DNA from 2 places in the Desulfovectis peckii genome. Region 1 is predicted to be linked to the other one. Evidence: riboswitches for the same ligand, from Rfam matches in the RefSeq annotation. Region 1 holds a riboswitch; the other holds the start of a gene.

Region 1 (11,942 bases):
TCACCAACTGATTGGTATGCCGGTGAAATTGCCAAAGCTAAAGCCGCCGGCTATGTCTCAGGTTACCAGGACGGTACAATAAAACCCAATAGCCAAATTAGCAGGCAAGAAGTGGCCTCAATGTTGGCCAGAATCTTAAAGCTGGAAGCAGATAACCCGAATATAGTAAACAGCTTTAAAGACGCGCAAGCCATACCGCAGTGGAGCAAAGGCTCAATTGCCGCGGTAGTTGAAAAAGGCTATATGGGCGGCTACCCTGACCAAACCTTTAAAGCAACCAGATCAATTACCCGGGCGGAAGCAATTGTTACCTTAGACCGGGCAGTTCAGCCAAGTGCAGTTCAACCTGTAGAACCGGCTGAAATTAACTACGATAAAGCCGGCACCTACGGACCGGCAAGCGGTACTGAAACTATCGAAGGTGACGTTACCATTAGTGCTTCTGGTGTTACCTTACAAAACCTAGTTATTACCGGTGACTTACTCTTAGCTGAAAGTATAGGCGATGGGGACGTAACCCTGAAAAACATTACTGTTAAAGGTGAAACCATTATTAAAGGCGGCGGCAAAAACAGTGTCGAGTTAGTTGACTGTGATCTGCCGAGTATCACTGTTGATAAAGACGGGGTAAGAATAGTTGCCAAAGGCAAAACCTCAGTAAAAATAGTTAAACTGGAATCTGGGGCAACCTTGGTAGAACTAAGCATTAGCGGCCCCGGCTTTGAAAATGTAACCGTTACCCAAGAGGTACCGAAAGATGCAAAAATCTCACTCTCCGGTGACTTTACAAACATAGAAGTAGCAGCTGCTGAGGTAAAAGTTTCCTTAGAAAAAGGCAGCATTAAAGACCTAACCGTTACCAAAGACGCTGAAGACGCAGAAATTAATCTGGCTAAAAACACCAAAGTAGAAGAAATGACCATAGACGCCAAGATAACCATCAAAGGTAAAGGTGAAATTGACACCGCCAATGTAAATGCTGATGGTGTAAAATCAGAAATTGAGCCGAAAGAAACACAAGGCAAGGAAATTAGTGAAGAAAGAAGAACCACCGGCGGTGGCGGTGGTGGCGGTGGTGGTGACAGTGATAGTGATAGTAAGGTTGAGGTAACTGCTATTAAAGTGACAGGTGTTGCTAATGTCGGAGAAACATTGACGGCTGAAGTAACGCCATCTGGAGCAAAGGTTAATTATCAGTGGATGAGTAGCGGCAGTAAAGATGGCACATACACCAACATTAAAGGAGCAACAAATAAGACTTATACGCTTACTGAGGCCGATGCAGGTAAATGGATTAAAGTAAAAGCAACAGGAACAGGCAACTATAAAGGAACGGTAGAAAGTAAGCCGGTGGGGCCGGTAAAAGAATTTAACGTAATCTCTAATATCTTGGAAGCCGAATTTGAAGTAACTAAGTAATTTGGCCCAACTATTTATGACAATATAATGCCATAAATAACAATGAGCAATAAGCGCGGACATGCACCCAACTTAAGTCCACAGAGGCAAATGAAGGGGATGCCCGAGTAATTCGGGTATTCCCTTTTTGCGTTACTAACTACAACAGGCAATAAATATATGTTGGGAAAGGGGTGAAGTTGAAAAAACAGAGGTGTTTAAGTAAAAGATGTTGGTTAGTTGTTGAGAATTAAAAAAGGCAAAACCTGTCGAAAGGCGAGAACGCAAAGCTAAAGAGCCTTTCGGAAACTAATGGCAGCTTGGTTGCCAACTAATTGAGAAGATCAAAGTGAACAGGGAGGTTATAAAGTGAAGAAGAGAATTTCAATAGTATTTGCACTTACTTTAGCATTTTTGCTGGTAATGACATCAGCGGCAATGGCAGAAACCGGACTCCCCGATGGAGTTAATGGAAAGGTAATTTCTAATGTGCTAGAAGGTTCAATTACTGTAGGTGAAGAACCAAGTGAAGAAAAAGAAGTAGCTAATATAGACGAGTTAAAGACAGCGCTAACAGATGATAATGTAAAGACAATCAATATTACAGGTGATATTTCAAGTATTACCGAAACAATATTAGTAGACAGATCAGTAACAATTAAAGGTAATAACAAAACTTTGTCATTCACGGATGCTTTAAATGAAGGAGCTAACGGAAAAAGAAACGGGTTACTTGTTACAGCAGACGGTGTGACAATTGAAAACTTAAATATTAAAATGACAGCAGAAACAGGGTGGCAAGGTGTTTACGGCATCCAAGTATATGGAGCAACTAATGTAACTATTAATGGTTACACAGGTAGCGGCGGAGACGCAGCTTTGCTGGTTAACGGTTCAACAGTAACCTTAAACGGAACTATCAATGTAAGCGACAACGAATTTGGTGGTATTGAAGTATCTGGTGATACATTAGGAATAGGTAATTTATCATTGGATGTAAATAATGCAACTATAGAAAACACTTCAGAAGCTCCTGGCAAGCCAACAATCTGGGAAGATAAAGTAAGTGGACATGTTAAAGGAATAGATGAGTATCACCCCATTAGAGTTTTAAAATATGATAATGATGGAAATCCAACACAATCACAAGTACAATACTACAAGGACAAAGCAAATTCACAATTTATTGAGTTAAAATGGGTAGAAAAACCTGATAGTACTACTGATAGTACTTTTGAGGTTTCAGTAAGTGCAAAAAATAATGTTGCTGGTGTAGCAATTCCAAACGTTCTCTATATTATAGATGTACAAGGTGGTAACTTTGAAGCCGTTGAGCTTGTAAATGGTGAGGAAAAACAGAAGCTTGGCGAAGGTGATGGTTACTGGTATTGGGGCAATCTAAATGGTGGATTTACCTTTGATTTTAGAGAAGCAACAACAACTTTCAAGGTAACTGCTGAAGAAAATGGTAAATACAATGTTAAGATTTATGCTGTACAGCTAGAAAAATAAAATCTTCATCGAGGGAAATCCCTAATTAATCGTAACAACGAAAGAAACTGAAAGAAAGAAAGGTCACCTAAATGCAGGTGACCTTTCACTTTATGGCACACCTGCCACGGGGACGTTCCTTATGGCAGGTGAACTGCCATAAGGAAAGCCCCATGAGGCTCTTTTTTTATACCATCTTCTTCCATGCTATAATGTTAACATATTGAGTTTTTAGTTTTGAAGCTTTTTATAAAGCCAAACTCTACAACAACTTTGGAGGTAATTTCATGATTTCTCATCTGCAGGCAATGCAAATAGAAGTCAGCGCAGTGTGCAATCTAAAGTGTACTTTTTGCCCTACCACTTACATAAAATCGGCTCGGGAACCCCGGTTTTTCCCGCTCGAACTTTATAAAGATTTAATTCCATATTTCCCTAATACCAACTGGGTTTATTTGCAGGGCTGGGGCGAGCCTTTTCTGCACCCGGACCTGTGGACTATGGTTGCCTTGGCGAAAAAAACCGGGGCCAAGGTGGGGCTAACCACCAACGGCAGCTATTTTGATGATCAAAATCTGGCCCGGCTTTTTGAAGGGGGCGCCTCTGGCCTGGATCTGGTTTCCATTTCCATTGCCGGTGCCACACCCGAAACGCACAACAAGATACGGGTGGGCTCGGATTTAAAGGCCATATTTGCGGCCGTGCGGGATCTCATTGAGGCTAAGAAGCAACATAAAAGTGTGTTACCCATCGTTAAGTTTTCATACATGCTGACTAAGCAATCAATTGCCGAACTGCCTGCCGCAGTGGCTGCCGCGGCTAATTTGGGTGTAGATGAGCTTTACACCACAAATCTGGATTATGTTTTTGACGCCCGGGCAGATCAGAGCAAAGTGTTTGCCTACCAGGAAGAACCGGACCCAGCCCATTTGAAATATATATCTGAAGCGGAGAAAGTGGCGCGGGATAGGGGGTTCCCCTTTCGCAGTTATCCGTTGCATATAAAAACTGAACTTGCGGTTTGCGATTTAAACCCCAATGAATTTGTTTATATCACCGCCAACGGCGATGTGACCCCCTGTACCTACTTGGGTCTGCCAAATAACCCGCGCTACTTTAAAGGAAAGGCCACTGATGTTCCTAAAAAGGTTTTTGGCAATCTCGCGGAGGCTTCCTTTGAAGAGATCTGGAAGCGGGATGACTATGTTCGCTTCCGCGAACCCTTTGCTGCCCGCAAGGCCGCCTACGATGCCATGCTCTCTAACTGGCTGTATCACATCTCCGACTTCACCAAAACCAGATTTGCCGAGCGCAAATACCGGGATGCCCTAAAGAATAACCCGGTTTCCCCGGAATGCGCCACCTGTTATAAACTATATGGTGCCTAGACCGGCCACGGGGACGTTCCTTTTGGCTGGTGGTTTTCTGCCAAAAGGAGCGTCTCCATGGAGCCCATGGGTGCCGGTTTGACGCTTACAACAACGTCTTTGAAGGTGTTTAACATCCCTCATCTGCAGACTTCACAAATAAAAGTCAGCACGGTATGTATTACGATGTGTATTTTTTGCCCTACCACCTGTATTAAACCACAACCAACCCTCATTGTGCGATCGCTAAATGAAGGAACGAGCCCTAAACACCCCGTGGCAAGTGCCCATAGCGGCTTGATAAATAACTTACAAAAAATACATATAATTAGAAGGGTTTTCCTTATAGTTGAAGAATTTAGATAATATTGACATTGGAAAAACAAGTCATTGCATCATTTTTAAGAAGATTTAGATAATTTACAATCTCTGTAGATGTTTGTTTTACGGCTTTTACTGATTTAGGTAATGACAAAATATTGATTACATAATAACTTTCTTCCAAGACCGGGTGATTTTTTGGTACTTGCCAATGAGAGCGGAGTTTTTGGTGTTGTTATTCTTTGCTTTAAGATGCTTTATATAAGTGAAGAAAGAGCTGGAAAGGGATTACCCTCAGCACCCCTTGGGAGAAATCAAGCTCTTTAAAGGCAATGGTTTGTTTTTTTACCGGAATTGGGGGTTATTTCTGAACGCTCTTTAGCTATCTGCTGAAGGTCATGTATTAGCACTTGGTGTAAGGGTGCTTTTTTCTTGCCTACGTTGTGTCAAAGCAAAACGATTTTTCTCTAAAAACCAGTTATTTTGTTGAAAAAAGTTTATTATATCTCAGAATAAAAATAGGCAATAGCAGGTTGGAATTGCATATCAGCTTGGAATGTGCTTTATCATTGTATAATCAATACCGGCGCTGGCCGGCTATTGGGGGATTACAAATGAAAGGCAAAAAAAATACTTCTCTAAAGCACCGGATATTTAATGTGGTTTTTCTGGTAGGTATTTTTATGTCATTTTCATGTAGTTTAATTAATTATCTTTTGGATTTTGGAACAGTAGAAACATTAATAACCTTAACTTGTGGCGTTATTACTGTAGGGTTATATATAGCCTTCAAAATCAGCAAGAATTATGAGCTACTGTCATTGATAGTAGTTATTTTGTTAAGTTTTGTTTTTTTTTCCAACCATATGGCTCGTTACCGGGGGGACTTACGCCAGCATTCCATATTATATAATTATAAATGCCGGGATAATTGCCTTATTGCTTGATGGATTAAAGAGAAAAGTAATCTTTTTCCTTTTCGCTTTAGTTGTTGGTGTTTTAATAATTGTTGAGTATCATAGGCCTGATTTAGTGACAGTATATGATTCCCAGTTAGTTAGATATATAGATTTATCTTTTGGCTTGTTTATTTGTTTGATTTCTATCGTAGTTTTAATTGCTGTTCTTATAGATAGCTATATAGAGGAGCTCGAAAAATCTGAGCAATACCTGGCCGCCCTTGAGGAAAAAAATAAAGAGATAGAAGCTAAAAACAGGATGTTGGAAAAAAGAAATGCTGAGTATATGCAGGCTAAAGAAAGAGCGGAAGAATTGAATAGGCTGTTGTATGAAGAAAAACAAAAGCTGCAAAAGCTGTCAATAACAGATTATTTAACAGGAGCTTTTAATCAAAGGTTTATTACTTCTCGCTTAAAGGAAGAGATTGAGGCGTCGCGTAAAAAACAGAAAAAACTGACTGTTGCCATGGTAGATATTGATAACTTTAAAATTATAAATGATACCTACGGGCACTTGTATGGAGATTATGTCATAAAGAGGGTAGTTAAGACAATAAAAAGTAACCTGAGGAAAAATGACATAATAGGGCGTTATGGAGGCGATGAGTTTTTAATTATTTTGCCTGACACCGACAAGGAAGAAGGACACGCCATGATGGAGCGTGTGCGCCAAAAGATACTGGAGTTGGAATGGGAAAGTGATTTAGTAGTAACGATTAGCGGTGGTGTTATAGAAGTAGATAGTGACGAGTCAACCGGTTTATTAAAGAAGGTTGATCGGCTATTATATAGAGCTAAACATAAAAACAAAAACCTGATAGAAAAAGAGGCCAGCGGTTAGTGGAGGTGCCTACAGCCATGGGGACGGTTCTTTTGACCGGTTGCAGTGCTTCGAAAGTGCAGCTTATCATTCGAACTGGATCGTTTTACTTAATTGATTTAACCCATACTAACCATAGCAAGGAACTATAACCTGCCTCGTAGGGAAGCAGCGATTTAGTGCTTTCTCACGGGGCGCTTTCTTTTTCTTGGCATCATGAGTTAAATTTTTCTTGTAAAAAAATTGATGCGAGATTATAATCTAATTAACCAATTAGTTAAATTAACCAAATGGTTAAGTTGGGTGGCGTGCAGGGAGTGAAGCTAATATATAAAAAACCATCAGTAGAAAAATATTTTAGTAACTTTGCTCTAATGAGTACGAAATTAGGGAAAGATTTAACCAGAACTATCAAGAAGCGATGTGATCAATTAGAGGCGGCAGCTAATTTTAGCATATATCTAAGTACCGGGCTTGGAAAACCTCACTCATTAAGCGGAAATCTAAAGGGCTGTTATGGGATTAGTATTAGCGGTAACATTAGGCTTATTGTTAGGCCGGATGCAGAAAGCTTAGATCCTGCTTCTTTAACGAAATGTGATTCAGTAATCATAGAGGGGGTGATGGATTATCATGGTCAAAAACAAGAATGGCTTATCCCGTGAATTTATTATTCACCCTGGAGAAACCTTAAAAGAAATTCTTGAAGATCGAGGCATGAGTCAAAAAGAATTAGCCATAAGAACTGATGTGACAGAAGCGTATGTCAGTAGTGTGGTCAATTGTCAAAAAGCTATATCAGTTAGGTTTGCCAAAAAGTTGGAATATGCTTTAGGTATCGATGCTAGTTTTTGGATTAATCTGCAAGCTAATTATGATAAGGAACTTTCGGATTTTGAAGAGCTCAATGAAATTTCAGGCGAGGAGTTTGAGATTTTAAAAAGGTTAAATAGCATTGTAAAGCACCTTAAACAAATAGGCTTCTTAGAACAGGGAGCTTACGGACCAATACTTGTCATTCAACTAAGGAAACTATTAAATGTCAGCAGCTTAGTACGTATACCTGAAGTTTCCCAAGCAGGTGCCTATCGTTTGGCTAAAGATACTAGCGTTGATCCGTACGTTTTATTCACCTGGCTTAGGATGTGTGACTTGATAGTAAAGGAACAGCAAGTTAAACAGCAATTGGATATTGATAAATTAAAAGATAAAATTCCTCTGATAAAAGAACTGATGTTTGAAGATGTGGCTGCTATACAACCTCGCCTAAAAGATTATTTGGCTGAGTGTGGAATTAAATTTTCCATTGTTAAACATTTCAGGGGTGCACCTGTTCAAGGGGTGATTAAAAAGAACGATGACGGCACCTTAAATTTACTTATGACTACGAGACGCAAATTTGCAGATATATTTTGGTTCACATTTTTCCATGAGATTGGGCACATCATAAACGGAGATATTGAGGATAAGTTGATTGACTACGAATTTGCAAAAGGTGAGATAGAGGATAGGGCGGACAAATTTGCCGCAAATACTTTAATTGATCCGACAGAGTATGATAATTTTGTGAGAAAAGAAGATTTTTCTTTGCCAAGCATCAGAAAGTTTTGTGCTACTCAGGGTATTCCCACCTATATCCTAATAGGCAGGCTTCAACGAGATAAGCATCTAAAATACCACCAATATTCAACAGAAAAGATCAAGTATGAACTGTGAGTTTGAAACCTTAAGCAGAGGCTTTGTTTATATGTAGGACCGCCACGGGGACGTACCTTTTGGCCGGTTGCTGTGCTTAGAAAATGGCGGGTTAAAGGAACATATCCTCTGTGTTGAAAACTCTGCTCCCTCGTTATATATTTTGTTTTAGGGGGTAGATGGCGGTATGAAATACAAAAACCCTAGATATAGAAAGAGACGAAACACCTTTCCGCTTGAAGTTTCTTGTGGTAATTGTAAAACACCTATGGTAATATACGCAAAAGGGGGAAAGGGGAATTTAATAAAGCTACAACTTCCTAGAATTATAGAATCTGAAGTGAATCTTGAAGAACACGAAGGTAATTTAGTGTGTTCTAACTGTAAAGAAGAGCTTGCAAAGAAAGGCAAATACAACGGAAATGTAACTTATTGGATTATTAGGGGAAAGGTCAATAGCAGAAGATTAAATAACTATCGATAATACCCCTGCCATGGGGACGGTGCTTATGGCAGGTTGTGGTACTTCTCTCACCGGCCACAAGGAACGTCCCCGTGGCAGGCAAAAGAAGCGTGGTGCCTCAAAACACCACGCTATTCTTTGTTTACTGGGGTTTTGTCCCAAAGCTTCTTATTTTTAAGCTTCTTCAGATTTCGGGGTGGGTGCAGCTGCCTCTTCTGTTTTTTCCTCTTCGCTTTCTGTTTCAAGCACAGGTGCAACTACAGTTACTATGACTTGCTCGGGATCCGTTAAGATAGTTACTCCTGAAGGTGCTACCAAATCCCCAACCTTTTTCATATCTCCGATTTCTAAATCACTTACATCAACATCAATATCTTCAGGAATATCTGTGGGCAAACATTCAATTTCAACTTCACGAATACCAAACTGCAGAACACCGCCTTGAGTAACCCCTTTGGGTTTTCCGGTAATTACTAAAGGAATAACCGTTCTCAACTTTTCAGTCAACGAAACCTCGTACAAATCCAAATGAATTACTTTTTGGTTAATTGGGTGCCTTTGGTATTCACGAATCAAAACAGTATGTTCACTTTCTCCGTCCACAACCGCCTTAATAATATGGGTGGAATCCAGGTTTATTTTTCTTAACTCTTTTTCGGAAATTGAAACTGTTAAATTTTTGATATTGCTTCCATAAAGGACTCCGGGTATAAAACCTTTTTTGCGAAGACGATTTACCGTACCTTTACCTACTTCTTGACGTTTTTTAACAGCTATTGTAGGTATTTGCACGTTATCATCCTCCCCCTAGAAAACAATATCGTATTTTGACAGTTCCTTAAAATATATTCTAATTATTAGTGAAAAATCCTTCTTTTTGAAAGCTGTCAAGGGCGACCTGTAATTCTGCAATCAAAGAGTTAACGCTGTTTGACACCGCCTAAGGGTTATAATAAACTATCGCTGGGGTGGCGTTTTATTTCATGAGGCACACCTGGCAGGCCCCCTGGAGGAAGGTGATTGTTTGTTTTATAAAAACCCCTATTACCGGAAGGTTAAAGGTAGTCATACTTTACTTATCCGCTGTGGCTACTGCAAAACCGATATAGCTGTGTATCAAAAAGTAGGCAAAGGCGGTTTATTGAGAATGCATCTAGACAGAATTGTTAAAAGCTCCGTTGACCTGTCCGATAAACCGGGAGCATTATTTTGCCCCAATTGCAGTAAGCAGCTGGGTACAAAAGTTTATTTAAAAAGCAAAAATAAAGATGTATATATAATGTCAAGGGGTGCATTTAATACCAAAGTGCTATGATAAACGGGCTCAAACCCGGCCACAAGGAAGGTCACCATGGCAGGTGATGTGGCACAAAAGGAAAACCTGCCACAAGAAACATTCCTGTGGCAGGTTTGTGGGTGCTACTTGTTTACATAACTTTTGCTCAGTAGTTTTAGTCCGCCCAATGAGTAGCGATATTTTATGGGTATTAAGTCTTTTAGTAACACGGCAGCGGTACCTTTAAGTTTAAAGCCTTTTATTTTACCCAACCCTTTTTTGCTGCCAATGGAAATCAGCGTACCCAGCACTGCCGGGCGGTAAACTTTTTTGTTTTTACCGCTGATGTCGGCGTAAATGTTGTAGGCGCATATCTCACCCTGCTGTAGGGCGGCTTGAGCGGTAGGTATTACCGGACAGCCGGTTTGGGGGTTTTTCGCCGAGGCGCTGTCGCCAACCACATAAATGTTTGGGTCGTCAACGTATTGCAGGTACTGGTTAACCGGCACCCGGCCCCTGGCGTCTGTTTTAAAGTTAGACTTGGCTAATACCCGGTTACCGCGAACGCCGCCTGCCCACAGTAAGGTGCGATATTTAATTTTCTTTCCGGAACTTAAATAAACGGTATCTGCGGTTACTTTTTTGATCAGTTCACCGGTGTGCACTTCCACACCCATTTGCTGCAGGGTTTCTTTGGTATAATCAGCCATGTCGGTGGGCATTCCCGGCAGCAGCTCAGGGGCTCCTTCTATTAAAATTATTTTGTAGTCAGATTGTTTTAACCCATATTGATCCTTAATTTTTTGCAGCTTTTCTGCCAGCTCGCCGGCAAATTCCACCCCGGTAAAACCGCCGCCGCCAATCACGAAAGTTAACATTCTTTTTCTTTCTTTGCCGGGCGGCATTTGGGCTGCTTGGTTTAATATATTCTCGATTTCACGGCGAATTTTGCCGGCACTGTGCAAACTGCGCAGACTGACGCTGTGTTCCTTTAATCCTTCAATATTAAAGTATTCCGGTTCGCTGCCCAAAGCAACCACTAAATATTTAAAGGGAACTTTTATTTCCCCGTGATTTACCACTACTATTTTATTTTCTAAATCGATATCGTCAACCCAACCTTTAATAAATCTAACAGCGGTGTTTTTTAAAATTTCATCTAACGGCACCTTTAGTTGATATTCTTTTGAGCTGCCGACAGCATGTTCGTGCAGCTGGGTCATAAACATATGAAAGTTATGTTTGTTGATTAACATCAGCTGATATTGGCTGCTGTGGCCCAAATATTGATTTAACCGCTGAGTAACTTTCAGCCCTCCGTAACCGGCTCCCAATACCACGATGTTTTGTTTAGCCACTTTTCTGCCTCCTTACTAAACCAGCTACTAGGGACATTTTCGCGGAAGCTCCTACCAGCCACAAGGAACGTCCCCGCGGCAGGTTTTCCGTGGATGCTACTAGCCGTAACTGTGTAAGCCGGGCATAAAAATTGTTACGCCAAACAGGGTAAAGATAACCGCTGCAAAGCCAACTACCGCCATCCAAGCCGCTCTTCTGCCCCGCCAGCCGGGGGTGAAGCGGGCATGCAGGTAAAGAGCATAGATAATCCAGGTTATCAGTGCCCAAGTTTCTTTGGGATCCCAGCTCCAATAGCGACCCCACACTTGTTCGGCCCAAACAGCACCGGTAATTAACACCAGGGTCATAAACGGAAAACCAAAAGCAACCGCGCGATACAGTAAGTTATCCAGCCTATCTAATGCCGGCAGGCACAGTGAGCTTTTGCCGCTACCCTGCCGGCCACAAGGAACGTCCCCGTGGCCGGTCATTCTGGCCTTTAATAGGTAGAGCACGGCCAGGCAAAAAGATACCGCAAAGGCGCCATAAGCAAGCACTGCTACCGCAACATGAATATGCAGCCAGTAGCTCTGCAGCGCCGGCATCAGCGGACGGATTCCGCTGTTTAAGGCAGATGCATAGGCTAACAGCACAATGGTTATCGGCAGTACCAACAGTCCTAACAAGGGAATTTTAAACCGTGCTTGCACAAACAGATAAATTAAAGCAATACCCCAAGCAAATAACAGGATAAATTCCTGCATGGTGGCAAAAGGAAGGCGGTTTGCTGCTAATGAGTGCATGGTTAAGGCAG
Region 2 (11,942 bases), 340 kb from region 1:
GAAATCTATCCACAGCTTATAAGCCGGTTTGCGTGCCTCCGGGAAGTCTTCAACCTTAATCACCGTGCCCACCCGAATATCCACTTGAAAAAAATGTTCAACCGTAACCTGAGACATTTCCTTTCCTCCTTTATACCTTATATACAACAAAAACCCCTCGCCCCGGCATAATGCCAGGGACGAGAGGTTCCTCCCGCGGTTCCACCCTGATTGGCCTTAAAATTACAAGGCCCACTTTATAATTGCAGGTTTTACTCACCGCTGCCGTTTGTTGAAAAACAAAGGCTTCGGCTTTCCTCCTGCGGCTTGGGAATCCCTTTCGTAACAGTTGTTTTACCGGGCTCACACCGTCCCCGACTCGCTGAAAAAACAGCTCTGCACTACTTTTTCCCGCATCGCCATTCAATATGTAGTTATATAGAAAGAATTTTAGCAAAATCAGCAGTCAATTGTCAACATTTTACTGATAATAGCGGTAGTCAAAAGCATCTTGTGCCGAAAGCCTTTCCGGCCGCTTAACTTCTATTGTATAGTTATTTACCATGGCGGCAACGGCACCTACCGCCCCCAGTACCGCCAGTTCAGTGCTGTACAAGGCCCCCAACAGCCCCATTACCCCAACGGTGGCCGGAAATTCGCAAACTGTGCGTCCGTCCTTTTTGATTTCAATGCGCGTACTTTGCCCTTTGCCAAACAGGTGGCGCACCTGCCCGGCCATATCTTTGCTGCGATGGCGAATTTTTTCGTGCAGGTGAAGGTTGCGCTCTTCCAACTGCACCAAGGCCTGTACAACATCTCCCCCTGCTTCTTCCAGAGCATTGCGCGCCTCTTTATAACTGACACCAAGACGGGCCCGAATAATATCGATTTTTTCTAACTCGCTGGTCATAAGTTTTACACCTCCTGTAAACTATTAATATTTACCCCCAAAATGAGCACTTTTATGCAGTACTTCCAGGAAATCCAGCGCTTTGGCCCGCCTTTCTAAGTGATGTTTTGCCAAATTATGCAAAAGCCGCTTTACTTCCTGATATGTGGCCTGCGGGGGGGTCAGCCGGGTTAGCCCACCGGGCTTGGTGACGATAAGCTGTTTTAACAAGTCTAAGCTTTGCGGAGTTAAAAAATAAAGCTTTGTATCCACAGACCGGCAGTGATCACAAAGCAGCCCGCCTTGACTGAGGCTAAAACTTATTTTACCGCTAATTGCCGCACCGCAATTAACACAACAGTTTAGCTCCGGCAAGTAACCCAACAAGCCCAGCATTTTTATTTCAAACCCGCTGACCAATATTTCGGCCGCCGCTAAATCCGTTTCCGGTTGATTAAGCCACTTTAAACCGGTTAACAGCAAAATAAAAAGGGGTTCATTGGGTTCGTTTTCTGCATTTAACCCATCTACCAGTTCACAAAGATAAGAAGCCCAGGCGAGCTTCTCTAAATTTTGGCGCAAGTGGTCAAAATAAGTGATGCTTTCCGCTTGCGTAACGGAATCCAACTCTTTCCCTTTATATAAAAGCAGCTGAGAATGACACAAGGGCTGTACCGCACCGCGCTTGCGGCTTTTTGCTTTGCTCACCCCATGAGCCACTACCCGCTGTTTGCCCCGCTCCCGGGAAAAAATTGTAATGATCTTATCTGCCTCGCGCATTGTTTTCGCCCGCAAAATAATCGCTTCTACCTTATATGCCCTCAATTTCGCACCTCATTAAGTTTGAAATGCTATAAAAAATATTCAACAAAACCGATTTGTTTCCTTGCATTATAATTTCTTTCCCTGCGGGAAAAATACCATTGAAAACAATAACGGGAGGTTATAACCAATGGAGTTAAACTTTGCAACGGAAATTAAGTTGGGTGTTACCAAAGGCACTGCAGTGGAACAAGACGTTAAAGAGAACTTTAACGGTGAAAACTGGGAAGTGGGCTGGTATCTGGCCGCAGCCCGGCAAGCACAAAGGGAAGGTTATCCGGAAATAGGTGAATATTTAATTAGAGTGGCTTGGGAAGAAGCCATGCATGCCGCCCGCTTTGCCGAACTAAACGGAGAAATTTCCGCCAGCACTAAAGAAAACCTGCAAAATGCCATTAAAGGCGAACAAAAATCCAATCAGATGAAACGGGAATCCGCTGTAAAAGCAAAACAAGAAAATATTGATGAAGCCCATGATTTCTTTGATGAAGCGGCCAAAGATGAAGCCAGACATGCCCGGGGATTAAAAGGCCTATTAGAACGCTATTTTTCATAGTTAAAGGGGCGCGGTTAAAGCGCCTCTTTAACTATGTGAGCATGGTGCTAATGATTACCACTTATTATAGTGAACCCGTTCTTCGTTATAGCGGTTGGCCGGCTCTTTTTTCTCCGCCGGATAGCCCAGCGGAACCAGTGAGAACGGGATAATTTCTTCCGGTATCCCCAACAGCCTGCGAAAAGCTATTACCCGCTCTTCAGTGGGATAAACCCCACACCATACCGCACCCAAACCTTTGGCATGGGCAGCCAGCAACATATTTTCGGTAGCAGCTGAACAATCCTGTACCCAATAACCTTTATATCTTTCCAAGCCCGGATCACCGCAAACCAAAACGGCAACTGACGCTTTTTTTACCATCTGAGCGTATTGATGAAATTTGGGTATTTCATCGAGAATTGCCCGCTCTTTAATTACTATAAAATGCCAAGGCTGCTCATTGCCGGCAGACGGGGCGGCCATGGCCGCTGTTAAAATTTCTTTGATCAGCTCATCGGATACCGGCTGAGAAGTGTATTGGCGAATACTGCGCCGCGAAAGAATGATATCCATATATTTCATTCCCCCTTCTGTATTTACATATTTTAATATTTTCTTCCCGGATCCTGCTAGATATACGCGAAAAAAAGCGCGGCACGTACTCACACATGACAAAACGCCACTTTAAGTGGCGTTATATTCCGTCCCGGCTTACGGCAAAGTTAGATACGCCCGCCTATCCCACCGCCTTGGGCGAGCAACGGGTAATATTTATTTAGCATGTTTGTTATCTGGCGGCGGCCGGAAAGGGGGTGATTTTGCGCTTTCAGGTTTTTTACCGGCAATTTGTGCAGGCTCAGCGGTAAGATCGGAATTGCAGTAAGGACACAACCAGCGGTTCTCTTTTACCGCGCTGTATGAATTTCCGCCGCATTGTATACATTTTTTTACATACATAGGGAAAGCCCTCGCTTTTAAATTTACATATATTGTAAATTTGTTATTCTAATTTTAACCTTCTTTAGGGCTTTATACTTGCTACGATAGAAACATTTCCGCCGGTACGATTGGATAATAATTAACGGTACTAAAGTAGTAGATTAAAACTAATCGCATAAACCACATGAATAAAAGCAGGGGGTTACCCTGCTTTTAAATATCTTTGGTTTGCCCTTCATTTGACTGCCAAGTTGTGGCTGGCTGTGCTGCTTGTACCGCTTCGTTTTTGGCCTTCGGCTTAACTTTTTTCTGCTTTTGCTCTTTTAGCTGCCGGTTAACGTACTCTTTTAAGTCAAAAAGATATGTATTTTGCTCGACGGTAACGTAAAACTTTGAGATGTCTTTATAATCCTCACTAAATTTGTACATAATCGGCTGGCCAAGCTCATCGGAAATTCTCACTAAGTCTTCAAAAGAGTAAACCTTATAGAAATCATCATGTGCCATGCCGGCATCCCTTTCTAAAGCAACCAGCCGGCTGCCGTGCTTTTTAAAGATTTGATCCAGCTGCTTGGCATAGAGATCCTTTTGGGTTGCATTGGTAAAGAAAATTAAGTAAATTAAAGCAATGATACCTCCGGCCAAGCCAACGCCATAAGCGGCCACTTTGCTTTTATTTATCGGCTGCCGGACTTTTTGCGTTTTCTCCAACGCACCGGGCTGGTTAATTTCATTTTTGGCTATTTCAAAATAGCTTGTCCCCAGGGGAATGATTATTGCGGGTGCCGCTTTTTCTTCAATCACGCCGTGTTCGGTTTCTGCCTTAAGGTTCACACGCATGATCACGGACAATCTTGATTGAGTATTGATCTTGGTGCTTTCTGCCAATGCACTGATAAAGTTATTATAATCTTCCAGTTTAACGGAAACATTTTTACTGACGGAAAACTCTTGACCCTGCATATTAAAGCTTGTTTTCGGCAAATAAACAGTTTCCTTCTTCCAAATGGTCTTTGTTTGCTCCTTTTCCTGCCTGCCGGTGTATCCTTCCATTACCGCCACGATCTCATAGTCTCCTTATAATGTTTTCCGGCCGCTCACCGGTAAATTGATAATTAAAGGAAGCCCGGATTTGATCAACGGTGGCGGTGATATAGGTTTCTCCTTCCCCCATGCTTGGTTGGCTGTAAAGCATGTTAGGTTTTAGCAGCACTTGGTAGTTAGCGGTACCGGCATTTTGGTAATTGTAGAGGGCAACTTTCTCCTCTTGATAAACCGGCTGCCCAACCTGAATATATATTAAATAGGCCATTAGTCCGGTGAAAACAAGCGCCAGAAACATCAACGGTATTTTAAAACTTTTATTTAGCGCAATACGCATGGTAAGTAACACTCCTCAAGATTTTATGCGTATTACTATTCTACATTTATAAATAATTTTCTCCGTTGACAATAATAACCTTTAAATAAAAATAACCCCTTAAACAGCCGGCTTTAACCGCTGTTAAAAGGGTTAAATAATTTAAATGAGCTTATCTTTCAGCCGGCTTAGTCAATTTTATCTTTGCTGTTTATAATTTTAATGGCCGCCTTTTATGCTGTAAGCATGCCAAAGTGTAGTTATCGGTAAATTATCCGGGTAATTCACGGTGCTTTTAAGTCGTTATTTAAATACTACTTTCGTACCGTCGGTAAGCGGACTCAACCCCTGAGCTATCACGCCCCAGCAAACCAAAAAAGAGCAGGCAATAAACCTACTCGATAAAAAATTAATATTAAAATTCTATTTCCTCGCCCTAAGAGCGTTGATAAATACAAAAAACCGGCCTCAATACAAAGGCCGGTTGCACCACTAACTCTGCACGTCCCAGGTGCCCAAATAAAGAACGCGCTTCATTGTTTCCTTCACCAATATGAGTTTAGTATTTTGCCTAATTATATAACAACACCTGGGTCTTCGTGTGTAAAAATTTGTAAGTTAAAATGCAATTATTTGTTAGATTATTAGTAATACTTTTTGTTATGTTTACAAATTTTCACATTTTTTTACGGTATGAATTTTTATCAATAGGTTAGGTCTCCTAAATCGTCGTCTCCGGTATGTTCGTCATGATAGCCCGCCAACCTGCAGATAATGGCAAAGGTTTCTGCCCGAGTGAGCATGTTATTCGGTTTATCTTATCAGGGTAAATACTTTAAGTCCACATAGCCGTCTTTTGACAGCTTAATCGGTGAAGCCAGTTCAGCCCCATTAATTAAGTCGTCAAAAGTGCCGCTAAAAAGTTCACCGTTTACCACACCTTTTAGCGGATCGTTATAGCTTATCACCAGTTCCATGCTTGTTAGGTATTGTTTTCCGGCACCTTCAACGACAGAAAGTTTTTGGCCCCCTTTAGACAGTTCTGCATTCATACCTAATTTGGCAATTTTTATTGTTTCGCCACGATTATTTATCAGCCGTAAAATGCCTTCTTCCCGATATCCGGGATACCATAAACTGCCGCTGTTAAAAATATTTCCCTCTACAATATTACCGTCTCTGGCAATCGTTGCCGTTGCGGTAGGTAACTTTTCGTCAGTGGCAAAACTGGAAGATATCAATAAAATACCGAAAAAAAGCACCGCCATAAACACAAGCCCGGTCATTAACACTTTAGAACGATAACCCCTCAATAATCCACCCCCTTTCTATGGCCAATAAAACACAAAAACCCGCTCTTTTTACAGAACGGGTCGGTTGCACCACTCACTCCGTGCGCTTCAGGTGCCCAAATTAGAAGCGCACTTCATTGCCTCCCACATTTTACTTTTTACCAGCATTATATAAAACAAAAGCTAACATTTATGTAAAAACCTGTAATAGAAGTAAAAATTTTTATCCTGTTTTTACCTGTTAATTTACCTCTTTTTGACAGCAAAATACCGGCTTTTGCTTTAAGTTAAAACAACTTATCCTCCGCTAAGTCCCGAAAGCCATGAAAAAACCCTGCCAAAAAGGCAGGGTTAATTTTACAATTTTTTACAACAAAAACAAGGTGGCCATGCCAAAGTAAATCACCATACTGGTAATGTCCATCAGGGTAGCGATAAAGGGTCCGGAAGCCAGGGCCGGATCCACCCCGATGCGGCTAATGAGCACCGGTACCAAGCTGCCTAAAGCAGTGGCAGCAATGATCGAAAGGGTCATGGACAATCCCACAACCAGGCCCAAGGTAGGTGATGACTGCCATAAGTACGCCATCATCGACAATACCGAACCGCAAACAAAGCCAATCAGCAAGCCAACTTGCGTTTCTTTCCACACTACGCTGAAAATCTTGTTTTTATTAATTTCTCCGGTGGCCAGACCTCTTACTACCACAGCCAATGACTGGGTAGCGGCGTTGCCCGGCCCGCCGGCCATCGCAGTAATAAAAAAGGCCAGCGCAGTCATGTGTTCTAAAGTCGCTGAAAAACCGTTGATCACATTGCCGGCAATTAATTCGCCAAATAATAAGCCAATTAGCCAAGGTAGCCTTCTGCCCGCCCTGACCCAAAAGCTGCTTTCCATGTCTTGGCCTTCTGCTTCCATGCTGGCCGTCAAGCGCATAACGTCTTCATTTGCTTCTTCTTCAATGACGTCCATCACGTCGTCAAAGGTGATAATGCCCAATAAAAGCATGTCGTCATTTACCACCGGCACGGCCAGAAAATCGTATTTGGACATCAAGCGGGCTACCTCTTCCTGGTCGGTGCGGACGTTCACACTGGTTACGTTGGTTTGCATGATGTTTTCAATCAGCTCATCGGGTGGGGCAATAATTAACTCCCGCAGTGAAATTACCCCAACAAGCTGCTCGTCATCATTAGTCACGTACACATAGTAGACAGTTTCCGCATCAGGAGCAATTTTGCGCAACCTTTCAATGGCTTGATTGATGGTCATGTCTTTGCGCACGTCCACATATTCGATAGCCATCAGACCGCCGGCTGTGTCTTTTTCATAGCTCAACAGATCGCGGATATCCTCCGCCTCTGCCGCTTTCATTAGTCCCAACAGCTTATTTTTTTGATCTTCCGGCAAATCGCCTAGCAGGTCGGCAGCATCATCGGTAAACATTTTGCCTAAAATTTCCGCCGTGCGCTTTGGGCCCAGGCCGGCTAATAACTGGGGTAATTCTTCCCGGTCAAGGCTAAATAATATCTCTGCTGCCTTGCTGTGTTCAAGCACCCGCAGCACCTTTATGCGCTGGGGCAGCGGCAGTTCAGGAAAAAACTCTGCAATATCCGCCGCATGAATTCCCTCTAGGCACCGGCTTAGTTTGGCGGCAGAGTTTTCAGAGAGACAATCCAAAACTTGTTTTCTGGTGTCTCGAAATTCCGGTCGCATGTGGGCTCACTCCTCTCTGATGAGACGCCCACACTGCTGCCAGACAAACAAGTTTAATTACATATTTATGTAGCGTTTAAGCGGCAAGTGTAGACGCCTCGTATTTAGTTGTAATAATTTGTTTTCGAACCTGCACGGGTCCGCGTCCATTAACACAACACCGCCTTTGGCAATAAAATAAAAGCCTTTTATAAGCAAAGGCTTTTTTAAAAAGTCTTCCATGGGTAGGTTAACAGCTTCACCCAAAGATGTCAATATAAAATTGCTGATTGGATAAACATCAATCCTCAGTGTAGCCAAATCTGCGGAATTGATCCGGCCGGTTGCGCCAGTCTTTTTTTACTTTTACCCATAACTCTAAGTAAACTTTACTGCCCAGTAAATTTTCAATTTCTTTTCTGGCCAGTGTACCGATTTTCTTCAGCATTGCTCCGCCCTTGCCGATGAGAATCGCCTTTTGTGACTCCCTTTCAGTATAAATGCTGGCAAAGACGGCTACCAAATTATCTGATCTTTTTTCCAGTTCGTCGATAACAACTGTTACGGAATGGGGTATTTCTTCACTGGTAAGGTGCAGTACCTTTTCGCGAATTATTTCCGCCATAATAAAAGTTTCCGGTCGGTCGGTAACTACTCCCGGCGGGTAATACTGCGGGCCTTCCGGCAGATATTTCAACAGTACTTCTACCAGCCGCTCGGTGTTTTCACCGGTTAAGGCCGAAAGGGGCACAATTTCGGCAAAATCGTAAACTTCACTGTACTGCTGAATCCGCGGCAGCAATTCTGTTTTAGGTATTAAGTCAATTTTATTCAGCACCAAAATTACCGGTGTTTTTAACCCCTGCATTTGTTCCAATATGTAAAGGTCTCCGCGGCCCGGAGGGTGGGTTGCTTCCGTTTGAAAAATTACAATATCTACTTCTTTTAATGTGCCAAGGGCTAATTCAACTAAGTGTTCACCAAGTCGATGTTTAGGTTTATGAATGCCCGGTGTGTCCAAAAACACCACTTGTGCGTCGTTTAATGTCAGTACGGAATGAATTTTGTGTCTGGTGGTCTGCGCCTTATCCGACATAATTGCCACTTTTTGACCCACCAGTTTATTTAATAACGTAGATTTACCTACATTGGTGCGGCCAACAACGGTTACAAAACCTGATTTGTAGGCCATGTTCTCCCTCCTTGATTACCCGTCACCCAAAATTTCCTGATCAAAGCGAGCGGGCAAAAGTTCCCTCACATTTGTTTTTATATAATCACCTGCATTATTGGCGATATACACTTCCATATCAGGAGCAAATTCCGCCATTACCTGCCGGCATGCCCCACAGGGACTGCAGGGCGTCTTGGTATCACCGATAACGGCCAGCGCCTGAAAATCTGTAACACCGTCGGCAACGGCTTTAAATATTGCTACCCGTTCAGCACAGCAGGTCAAACCGTAGGAAGCATTTTCTACATTACAACCGCTGTATATGCGGCCGTCCTTGGTAATTAAAGCCGCTCCCACCGGAAAATTTGAATAAGGTGCATAAGCTCGCTGCATGGCAGCCTTAGCGACGTTAATCAGTTTTTGCACGGGAATAGCCGTGCCCCCCAGGTCAATCAGTTTTTCTCCGCTCCCATTCATTGATCATTCCCCCACAGCATAAACGCTAAACGTAACGAAAAACCCTTCATCGGTTAACTAAACGAAAAAATCACCGTATTAGGGCCAGCAATTTGGGTAGAAAAACTATAGCGGCAACAAGCAATGAATTAACTGCGGCAATCAGCACCGCCCCGGCAGCTACATCTTTGGCCGCTTTGGCCAAGGGGTGATAATCCTCGGTCACAAGGTTTACCACCGTTTCAACGGCAGTATTTAAAAGTTCTGCCAGCCAAACCAAGGAAATGGCAAATAAAACTGCCAGCCATTGGCCGGCAGTGAGCTTGAGCCACAAGCCCAGCGCAATCACCGCTACTGTGGCCGCTAAATGAAAGCGCATATTGGCTTGGGTCTTTAAGGCGAAAATTATGCCGCTTACCGCCCAGTAAAAATTTTTTTTAAACCATTTCATGAAAACCTACCTGCTTATATTTAGTTCCTCCAGAATACGTTTTTCCTGTTCGCGCATTGCTTTTGTTTCCGTTTCTTCCATGTGATCGTAGCCTAAAAGGTGCAGTACCCCGTGCAGTGCCAAAAAAGCAATTTCCCGCTCCAAGCTATGACCGTATTCCTCAGCCTGCCGTTTGGCGGTATCAAGGGAAATATAAATATCGCCGAGCAGGTGATTTTCTTCCGCCACGTCAGGCATTTCCTCCCCTTCATCCAAGGCAAAGGAAAGCACGTCGGTGGGACGGTCAACACCGCGGTAATCACGATTTAACTCGCGGATATACTGATCATCCACCAATATCACGCTGACTTCATCCCCTGCCCGCCCATGCACTGCCAATGCTTTTTGAATTACTTTAACAATGGTATCCTGCCACTGCCGGGAAGGGGGATCATTGCTTTTGAGATTTGTTACGTATACCGGCACGGCGTTTTTTTCTCCTTTCCATCTCCTGCTCCATGTCGGGGTATTCAATGCGAGAGTGGTACACGCCCGACAACACCCTTAAGAAAGCATTGCCAATCACATCTAAATCTTTAAGGGTTAAATCGCACTCATCCAGTTGGCCTTCCATCAATTTTTCTTTAATTAATTTTCTTACCAAGCCTTCTACTTGACCGGGAGTGGGGTTGTTCATTGAGCGCACGGCAGCCTCTACCGAATCAGCCAACATGACAATGGCCGCCTCTTTGGTTTGCGGCTTAGGTCCTTCGTAGCGAAATTCCCCCTCATCAATGGTTTCCGCCCGCTCCCCTTCCATTGCTTTGTGATAAAAGAACTTAACCAAACTGGTTCCGTGATGCTGCTCAATAATGTCGATAATTTGCTGCGGCAGTTTGTGTTCCCTTGCTAAATCAACCCCGTCTTTAACATGCGACGTCAAAATCAAGGTGGAAAGAGTGGGAGCAATTTTGTCATGGGGGTTTTCATTAGAAAGCTGGTTTTCGATAAAGAAATAGGGCCTTTTTATTTTACCCACATCATGATACAGCGCACCGACACGTACCAACAGGTGATTGCCCCCTACCGCTTCAGCAGCCGCTTCCGCCAAGTTACCGGTAATAATGCTGTGATGATAAGTGCCCGGTGCATCGGTTAAAAGTTGGCGCAGCAGCGGGTTGCTGGGGTTAGACAGCTCTAACAGTTTAACCGATGATGTAATACCAAAAGTAGATTCTAAGTACGGCAATGCCCCGTTTGTCAAGATTGAAGACAGCAATCCGTTAATTAACCCTAAGAGCAATCCTGAAAGCAGCAGCAGCTGCAGCGGTGTATCTTCAATCATGCCGATAACAATGACGGACAAGGTGACCGCCGCACTGATATATAAGCCGGTACGCACCAAATCGCCACGCTGACTAAGCTTGGACACACTGAAAACGCCGGTAATGCCGCCCAAAAAGCCGACAACACTGAAATTTAGCTGGTTTCCCGTTAACATGCCGACAAACAAACTTACCACTGCCACTACCAATACCGCCAAACGGGATTCCAACAAAATCGCGGTAAGCATGCCGGCAGCAGCTACCGGTGCCATATAACCAAACATCTCGCCAAACTGCGGCCAGCGGGAAACCTCAATGGCCACCAGCGTTTTAGATACTACTAAAACAATGACGGCAATGATGCCCAGCAGATACAGCTGCTTAATGTTATGGTAAATTTCCGGATTTTGCTGGCGCAAATAAAACAATACCGCTCCCATTAGCGCGGTCACCAATAATGCCGTGCCCAGCAGATTAAGCCACTGTCTTTCGGAATGCAGCAGCCCTAAAGCCTGCAGTTCTTGGATGTCCTGCTGGGTGACAATATCCCCGCCTTTAACTACCGTTTGCTGGGCCTTGATTGTTACTTTTACCGGTTCTACCGCTTCCATGGCTGCCTGGCGGTTGGCTTCCGTTTGCTTGTGATTGTAGAACTTATTTGCCCGGGTAAAGTTCTCTGCCAACCCAATGGCATAAATTTGATAACTTTGACTGTAACCCAGTTTGGTAATATCGCTTACTACTTGGGATACGGCACTACTAACCTGTTCTTCGGTAATACCTTGATTGAGCCGGTCAACAATCAGTTTAGTAACCCTTTCACTTACTTGCTGCACCTCATTAGGTGCACTTACCGCTAAGTCACCGTAAACCCTTTCCGGCAGTTCAAAGTGAATTACGGCTTTTAACTTCTGAATTTTTTCTTCCGCCGAGAGCCCATTATTAGTCTGAACGGCGTTAATTTCTTCCGTTAAATCAGCAATCTCCCTTTCTACAGCCAGGGCTACCGATGGGTCGGTAGTATAAACCTCAGCCACCTCTT

What was found. Region 1 has a riboswitch for cyclic di-GMP ahead of ACZ5NG_RS03035 (pectate lyase-like adhesive domain-containing protein). Riboswitches for the same ligand answer to the same signal wherever they lie in the genome.
Region 2: linked by a shared signal. The riboswitch ahead of ACZ5NG_RS01415 (hypothetical protein) and the one ahead of ACZ5NG_RS03035 (pectate lyase-like adhesive domain-containing protein) in region 1 are both predicted to bind cyclic di-GMP.

What each region holds. Positions count from the first base shown of each region.
Region 1 covers NZ_AP042409.1:615,353-627,294, forward strand. Annotated here, with positions in the region: gene ACZ5NG_RS03030 (S-layer homology domain-containing protein) at 1-1,419, shown strand, start outside; cyclic di-GMP riboswitch class I at 1,647-1,730, shown strand; gene ACZ5NG_RS03035 (pectate lyase-like adhesive domain-containing protein) at 1,768-2,910, shown strand; gene ACZ5NG_RS03040 (radical SAM/SPASM domain-containing protein) at 3,177-4,277, shown strand; gene ACZ5NG_RS03045 (hypothetical protein) at 5,192-5,524, shown strand; gene ACZ5NG_RS03050 (GGDEF domain-containing protein) at 5,517-6,377, shown strand; gene ACZ5NG_RS03055 (hypothetical protein) at 6,674-7,021, shown strand; gene ACZ5NG_RS03060 (HigA family addiction module antitoxin) at 6,990-8,072, shown strand; gene ACZ5NG_RS03065 (hypothetical protein) at 8,239-8,535, shown strand; gene ACZ5NG_RS03070 (50S ribosomal protein L25) at 8,689-9,306, opposite strand; gene ACZ5NG_RS03075 (hypothetical protein) at 9,539-9,829, shown strand; gene ACZ5NG_RS03080 (NAD(P)/FAD-dependent oxidoreductase) at 9,934-11,148, opposite strand; gene ccsB (c-type cytochrome biogenesis protein CcsB) at 11,248-11,942, opposite strand, start outside.
Region 2 covers NZ_AP042409.1:277,600-289,541, reverse strand. Annotated here, with positions in the region: gene ACZ5NG_RS01450 (tRNA-binding protein) at 1-117, opposite strand, end outside; gene ACZ5NG_RS01445 (DUF4342 domain-containing protein) at 461-889, opposite strand; gene recO (DNA repair protein RecO) at 914-1,693, opposite strand; gene ACZ5NG_RS01435 (ferritin-like domain-containing protein) at 1,821-2,246, shown strand; gene ACZ5NG_RS01430 (nitroreductase family protein) at 2,301-2,801, opposite strand; gene ACZ5NG_RS01425 (DUF5305 domain-containing protein) at 3,381-4,220, opposite strand; gene ACZ5NG_RS01420 (hypothetical protein) at 4,234-4,548, opposite strand; cyclic di-GMP riboswitch class II at 4,997-5,080, opposite strand; gene ACZ5NG_RS01415 (hypothetical protein) at 5,349-5,840, opposite strand; cyclic di-GMP riboswitch class II at 5,890-5,973, opposite strand; gene mgtE (magnesium transporter) at 6,187-7,536, opposite strand; gene era (GTPase Era) at 7,817-8,707, opposite strand; gene cdd (cytidine deaminase) at 8,723-9,166, opposite strand; gene ACZ5NG_RS01395 (diacylglycerol kinase family protein) at 9,237-9,596, opposite strand; gene ybeY (rRNA maturation RNase YbeY) at 9,603-10,061, opposite strand; gene ACZ5NG_RS01385 (HD family phosphohydrolase) at 10,027-11,942, opposite strand, start outside.